2 regions of the Tindallia californiensis genome follow, and region 2 is predicted to be linked to the other one. Evidence: riboswitches for the same ligand, from Rfam matches in the RefSeq annotation. Region 2 holds a riboswitch; the other holds the start of a gene.

Region 1 (3,421 bases), on a different contig from region 2:
TCAGCAGCCATACAGTTTGTGCCGGGCTTGCGCCCATGGTTTTCGCCAGATCCTGAATGTCCGGTCCCCGCTCTTTTGTTCCATTGAACACCACACCGGTGATAATAGGCGCAACCAGGGCAAACTGGGCGATAATCATAGCCGTTGGCGTAAAGTTTAACCGAAAGTGGCCTAAAGGTCCTGCCCGCAAAAAAAGCAAAAAGAAGACCAGGCCAATAACCACCGGCGGCATGCTCATCAATGTATAAATGATTCGTACCAAAAGCCATTTTCCCGGAAATTCTCGGATTCCCAACAGGACTCCAAAGGGAATGGCAAATACCGAAGCAAGCAGTGTGGCCGTCAGCGATACAACCAGAGACAGCCGGACAATGGCGAAAAATTCCGAGTCCATGGTGATGATCAGTTGAAAGGCATCCTGAAATCCGCTGATAAAGTTCTCCATCGAAAAACCCCTTTATTGGCTAGTTTGCGTTAGGAAAGAACAATGGTTCCCCAAATTCCTCAATACCAAACGCTGCAATCAGATCCTGGGTCTCAGGTGCCAGCACCCAGTCAACAAATCCTTCAGCTGCAGGAAAGTTAATATGATCTCCCTTGTCAGGATTTACCGCCATAACGCCGTACTGGTTAAAGAGAATTTCGTCACCTTCAAGAAGGATTTCCAGATCAATCGTATCCAGCATGGACAGGTAAGTAGCACGGTCTGTCAGGGTATGTCCTTCCAGTTCATTCGATATCTGTATGACATCGCCCATCCCCTGGCCGGCTTCAATGTACCAGCCACCGGAAGGCTCACCAACTCCAGCCTCTTCCCACAGGCTTAGCTCCATCATATGGGTTCCGGAATTATCGGCTCTGGATACAAAGGATGTTTCATTTTCAGCCATCAGTTGGAATCCAGTTAAAATATCTGATGCTGCGTTTTCCCTCAGGCCGGCCGGATCAGATGCCGGACCAACAAGGATAAAATCATTGTACATAACATCAAAACGTTCCACGGTATCACCAGCCGTTACCAGCTCTTCTTCCTGCGCTGTAGCATGTGCCAGCAGCACGTCTGCTTCACCATCAACGCCCATTTGCAGTGCGGCCCCAGTTCCAACAGATACGACCATCACGTCAATTCCATATTTTTCTTCAAAGGATGGCAGGATGAAATCCAATAAACCACTGTTTTCTGTACTGGTGGTGGTAGCCAGGATCATTGCTGTTTCTGTCACCTCTGAAAACTCATCCGTATCTTCCACCGGTGCCGGTTCATCAGCACCTCTGCAGGCTGTCATAGATGCCATAAAGGGTAGTAACAGTACAAGCATTAACACCAACCTATTGCTTTTGTTTAACTTCATTCCTAATATCTCCTCCTGCCTCGCTGTGTCTAAATTCTTGTTTTCTCAGTTTTTATATGTTGCTTTACAATGGCTTTTGCCACATTTTTTTGTCACAAAAACAAAACAAACTCTTTCCATATGGAAGGAGTCGTGATTTATGTGCCGCACAGATGGAACATCCTGCCTGACACGCTCCTTTCCACAATGGGAGGCATTATGGTTTCCCATCATACCCTGCCGGTCTTATTTTCATGGCATTGATGCAACAAAGCATGCTTTAGAAAGCTAAGACTCGGAGACTGCGGGGCTTTGCCCTTTTTCAGTTAATTATCATTATATCGAAGCGTTTTCGGTATGTCAACAAAAGCATATCGGTCGGTCGAAAGGGGAATGCTTTCTTTTACGATGCTTTTTATGAACGGTGCAACTGATATTGTTTGGGCGTCAAGCCATAAGTTTCCCGAAACACCCGAATAAAATGGGAAAGACTTTCAAAGCCAAGCATAAAGGCTACTTCTGTAACAGAATGTTCCTTTAGGTAAGAAGAAGCTAACTGCATTTTACGGCATTTTATAAACGCAAGAGGTAGCATGCCCGTATGCTTTTTGAAAAGTTGTGTTAAGGAGGCTGCCGACATATGATTGTCCTTTGCCAATTGTTCCAGATTAATTTTTTCATGAATCATTTCTTCAATATAATCAATCATTCTTTCGATTTTTGCCGGATACCGTGTTTGTAACATTTCCTGTACCTGTTGATCTTGAACAAGTTCATAGACCAGCTTTTGTGCCGCTAAATCAATAAGAAAGGTCTGACCTCCAGACTTCATTGTTGAAAGTTGATAAATTTTTAATAGCTCTTCCGCAATTCCTTGATGATTATAACCCACCTGTACGTCGTGATGTACTGATTTTTTCAATTTATCCTGTCCCGCCTTATCCAGAGGCGTTTTCCGGAGAACCTGCTCAATAAGATCATGGTTCAACTCCAAGACCAGCGCTTTCGTAGGCTTTTCCATTTTCATCAGCACATTGGAGTGAGGAGGCAATAGTAAATGTTGGTTTTGAGAGTAAACAAGAGGACTTGACTGGTCAATGATCACTTCTTTTTCTCCGGATAAGATGGTGCAAAATCTTGGATAGGATCGGGATTGATAAACATCCGTAAAATTCGGTGGCAAATCATAGGTTAATAGTTTAATATAATCCGTTTCCAGTCCGTTAATTTGTTCTTGCATTTTATCAAAAGTTCGTAGCATATCCACCCCTCCTTTTGTTATTTGTTTAACATGATTCCACCGAAGCATTCTTTGTAAATATTTCCTCAATAATATAAAAAAATCGTTAGTTTTTCAAGTCCATTCCCTTTATACTTTAGCTAAGGAAGAACACGGAATTAATTTTTCGGCATTATTGGTTAAATATTTAACAACTTCCCCTTGTTCTTTTGCCTTATGCCTTTCCTATTCGATCTGTTTCATCTTCCTTATTATTGGTTCCTTGTTTTTTTACCTTTTTTCGGTTTTCATTCATTAAAATTTCTGTATTGGAGGCGATATCAATGAGCTTAAAATGGTTCCGAGTTCCTGCTGACGTTGTTTTTGGACAGGGCTCTCTGTCTTATCTAGCTGGTCTTAAAGGAAAAAAAGCGGTATTGGTAACCGGTGGTCAGTCCATGAAAAAGCATGGGTTTTTAGATCAGGCACAAGCCTATTTAGAAGAAGCTGGAATGAAAGTGGATATTATCGACGGAGTTGAACCAGACCCTTCTATTGAAACCGTTATCAAAGGCGGTCAGCGAATGGAGGCATTTGAGCCGGATTGGATCATCGCTATTGGTGGCGGTTCCGCCTTAGATGCGGCTAAAATTATGTGGGTATACTACGAGCAACCGGAAACAAAGTTTCAAGATTTGATAGAGGGAAAATTTCCGACACTTCGTCAGAAAGCTCGCCTGGTAACCATTCCTTCTACCAGTGGTACCGCTTCTGAAATCACGGCTTTTTCGGTGATTACGGATCGGGAAAATCATATTAAGTATCCATTAGTATCTTATCAAATGACACCAGACATTGCTATTTTAGATGC
Region 2 (3,421 bases):
CCTCCCAATGTTCCCGGAATACCTGAAGCGAATTCAAATCCCACCAGTGACATTTCTTGTATTTTTTTCGCAAGGCAATTAAGACTAATGCCTGCTTCTGCATATACGTATTCATCTGAAAATTGAAGAGCTTTCATACAGCTGCCAATTTTCATAACGATCCCTTCAATTCCAGCATCCATTACCAGCAAGTTACTCCCTTTTCCAATGACGGTTAAAGGAATGTTATGCTTATTACAAAAACGAATAATGTGTATTATTTCCTGTTTAGAAGTAGGCATGATTAGAACATCAGCCTTTCCTCCTATTTGAAAAGAGGTATGCTGACTCATTGGCTCGTTTCGTCTGAACCGCTCAGCAGGAAACTGTTCTTCTAACTTTGTTAACCATCTAGCTTTATTCAAACATCTCACTCCTGCAATCAATAGTTATGATCAGTTATTAAATGACTGTCATAAACATTATAGACTTTTCCTTATGATCGGTCAATCAGCAGGTTGATTGGATCCTTTACTTTTATATGATTTTGATTGAAGGGTTTGGCGTAAATTATTTGTTTTTTCCAGTCGCATATTTCATGCGTATTTTTGTATTTAGGGCAGTCTGGATGACATTGTGCTTTTTTTTCTAAAACAAAAAGCCCGGCATTTCCTATAAGAAATTTAGTGCCAGGCCTTCGATAAGCATCGTTTATGTTGCTAAGAATGATATTGGGCTTAAATCGCTGATGACAAAACCCTTGTAGTAAATCATTTTTTTGCTTTTCTCTATCTTGTAATGACTGTAATGTAATGTCTGACTCTTTTGACCCTGCACAGATTTCTTCCGTCCGGACAGATGATTTTTCACACCAGCCAACCATAGGATCTTTTATCCATATACTCACTACACAGATCACCATTCATCCTCCTATTTGGAACATATTGCGTTCACTATAGATAGCGTTTTCCTGATTTAAATGATGACGCTCCGGCTTTGCATCAATGGCTGATCTAATAAAATTTTCAATATTTTGAGGATCTTTTCTTAAAGCCATCAATACGTCAAACTCTACATTCGAATGCAAGCATGGCTTTAATTTCCCATCACTGGTCAGACGAATTCGATTACACTCGCCACAAAAATGATCACTGATAGGATTGATAAACCCTATCTTTCCTTTCGCTCCAGCTAATTGATAATATTTTGCCGGACTTCCTGAATTTCCTTTTAGGGGATGCAAAAGTCCCAGCCTATTTCTAAGCGTCTCATTTGAAATAAATCTTGTTTTAGCCCAGTGACTTGCTTGCCCTACTGGCATAAGCTCAATAAAACGAACATCTATCGGGTGATCATAGGTTAAGTTTGCAAAATCATCCAACTCGTCTTCGTTATATCCGCCAATCATAACCGTATTTAACTTGACCGGCATCATGCCCAAATCTATTACTTTATCGATGCCATTCATCACTTTTTTCAGTTCTCCGCCTCTGGTTATTTCCTTGTATCTTTCTTCCTTTAACGAATCAATGCTAATGTTAAACCGAGTTAGCCCAGCTTTTTTCAAAGGTTCTGCCATTTCTTCCAAAAGGCTTCCATTGGTGGTCATTGTTATCTCATTAATGCCTTCTATGGCTGCTAATGAATAAATTAAGTCAACAACCCCTCTCCTCACCAAAGGTTCCCCACCCGTAATGCGCAGCTTGTTTATTCCTAACGGAACACTGGCTTTAACAAGAGTTATCATTTCCTCATAGCTCATCATATTTTTATGTGATTTTTTCTGTATTCCCTCTTCCGGCATACAGTATAAACATCTCATGTTACAAAGATCCGTAATGGATATTCGCATATAGTTAATTTTACGTTGATACTGATCGGCCATTACGTCCCTCCTAACTCATTTAAGTTATTATTTTTAGACAAAAAAACAAGACGGCCAGGAAAGGTGTCTTGTTAGAAGTCAGCATTTTTTCCTTTCCAATCGCGGGAGGCATAAAAATTTCTTTTTATACCCTTGGCTGATTTTCATAGACGTTCGAAAAACATCCTTAGAAATAAACAGCTCGGAAAATATTAACTTGTCTACATTATTGTAAATATTATAACATATCTCATGCCAAATGTATACATATCCACTAAAAGGTGCTATCCACAATAGGTTAGCACCTTTTACAGATGAATTACCAGACTTCTGCAAAAGCAGCGTTTGTATAGATATCTTCCAATCGCGTTTTATGGCCTTTTTCCATTTTTACTAATTCTAAAAAGGTTTGTTTTTGTTGTTCTTCTTCACTTGCATTCGCAAACTGTTGGTACATATCCATTGCCTCTTGTTCTTTTTTCATAGCAAGCGCAATCGCATCCTTAAAGCTCATATCTGTAGAAAGTTTTTGTTCTTCAACGGTTTCGGCAACTTTGTAATCTTTTGTTTCATCAAACTTCATTTCATCCTGCTTTTTATCAAAGTAAGATTTCAATATCATTTCATGTTTTTTTTCTTCTTCTGCTAATTCCTTAAAGGTAGATTTTAATGTTTTATCCTCTATTTTTTCTGCCGCATCTTTGTAAAACTCATGGGCCTCCACTTCGTTTTCAACAGCCATTTTTAATATCTCTTTATAATTTTTCACTTCGCTCCACCTCCATCAAGTTTTCATCTTATTTGCCTGATGCCACTCCATTACTTAGAATATGTTACCCGATCTGAGTGTGCATAAACATTCATTCTATTTCCTCTGGCAAAACCCACTAAGGTTATGTTCATTTGTTCTGCTACCTCAACGGACAAATCAGTAGGCGCCGATCTGGATACAATCATAGCTATTCCTTGCTTAGCTGTTTTAATCAACATTTCTGATGAAATTCTCCCACTAGTTAAGAGCCATTTTCCTTGCAATGATATATTGTCTTTCATCGCATGACCGATTGTTTTATCCAATGCATTGTGTCTCCCTATATCTTCATGAAAAATAAGCATTTGTTTTCCATCGCATAAAGCACAGGCATGAACGCCTCCCGTTTCCTTAAAAAGAACTGATTGTTTATTAAATGTATTCGAGAGTTCCAAAATATGCTTTGCCTCTACGTGAAACTGATCTTTTACCGGTTTTGCGGTTAATGAATCCAACACATCATAGAACACAGTCCCTTTTCCACAGCCACTGGTCAATGTTCTTTTTCCATGAATTTTCATTTTAGAAAACACTTGTTCGGATATAGTAATATGTCCATAACCCATTGCGTCCTCTATCCTTATGCTTTCAATATCTTCCATGGTTTTAATGAGGCCTTCTGAGTATAAAAACCCAATCATTAGGTACTCCAGATCTTCTCCTGAGCATAGAAGGGTTACAAATTCTTCATCATTGATATAGAGGGTAAAGGGTTTTTCTTTTGCTACTTGATCCTCTACTTCTTCACCACTATTGTCGCGCACTCG

What was found. Region 2 has a riboswitch for molybdenum cofactor ahead of moaA (GTP 3',8-cyclase MoaA). Riboswitches for the same ligand answer to the same signal wherever they lie in the genome.
Region 1: another riboswitch for molybdenum cofactor. It lies ahead of BLV55_RS11040 (ABC transporter substrate-binding protein); the one in region 2 lies ahead of moaA (GTP 3',8-cyclase MoaA).

The regions. Positions count from the first base shown of each region.
Region 1 covers NZ_FNPV01000007.1:160,065-163,485, reverse strand. The annotation lists gene BLV55_RS11045 (ABC transporter permease) at 1-313, opposite strand, end outside; gene BLV55_RS11040 (ABC transporter substrate-binding protein) at 465-1,352, opposite strand; molybdenum cofactor riboswitch at 1,511-1,644, opposite strand; gene BLV55_RS11035 (helix-turn-helix domain-containing protein) at 1,747-2,592, opposite strand; gene BLV55_RS11030 (iron-containing alcohol dehydrogenase) at 2,895-3,421, shown strand, end outside.
Region 2 covers NZ_FNPV01000002.1:191,939-195,359, forward strand. The annotation lists gene murB (UDP-N-acetylmuramate dehydrogenase) at 1-413, opposite strand, end outside; gene BLV55_RS03065 (hypothetical protein) at 476-898, opposite strand; gene moaA (GTP 3',8-cyclase MoaA) at 902-1,864, opposite strand; molybdenum cofactor riboswitch at 1,935-2,063, opposite strand; gene BLV55_RS03075 (ferritin-like domain-containing protein) at 2,163-2,612, opposite strand; gene fdhD (formate dehydrogenase accessory sulfurtransferase FdhD) at 2,663-3,421, opposite strand, start outside.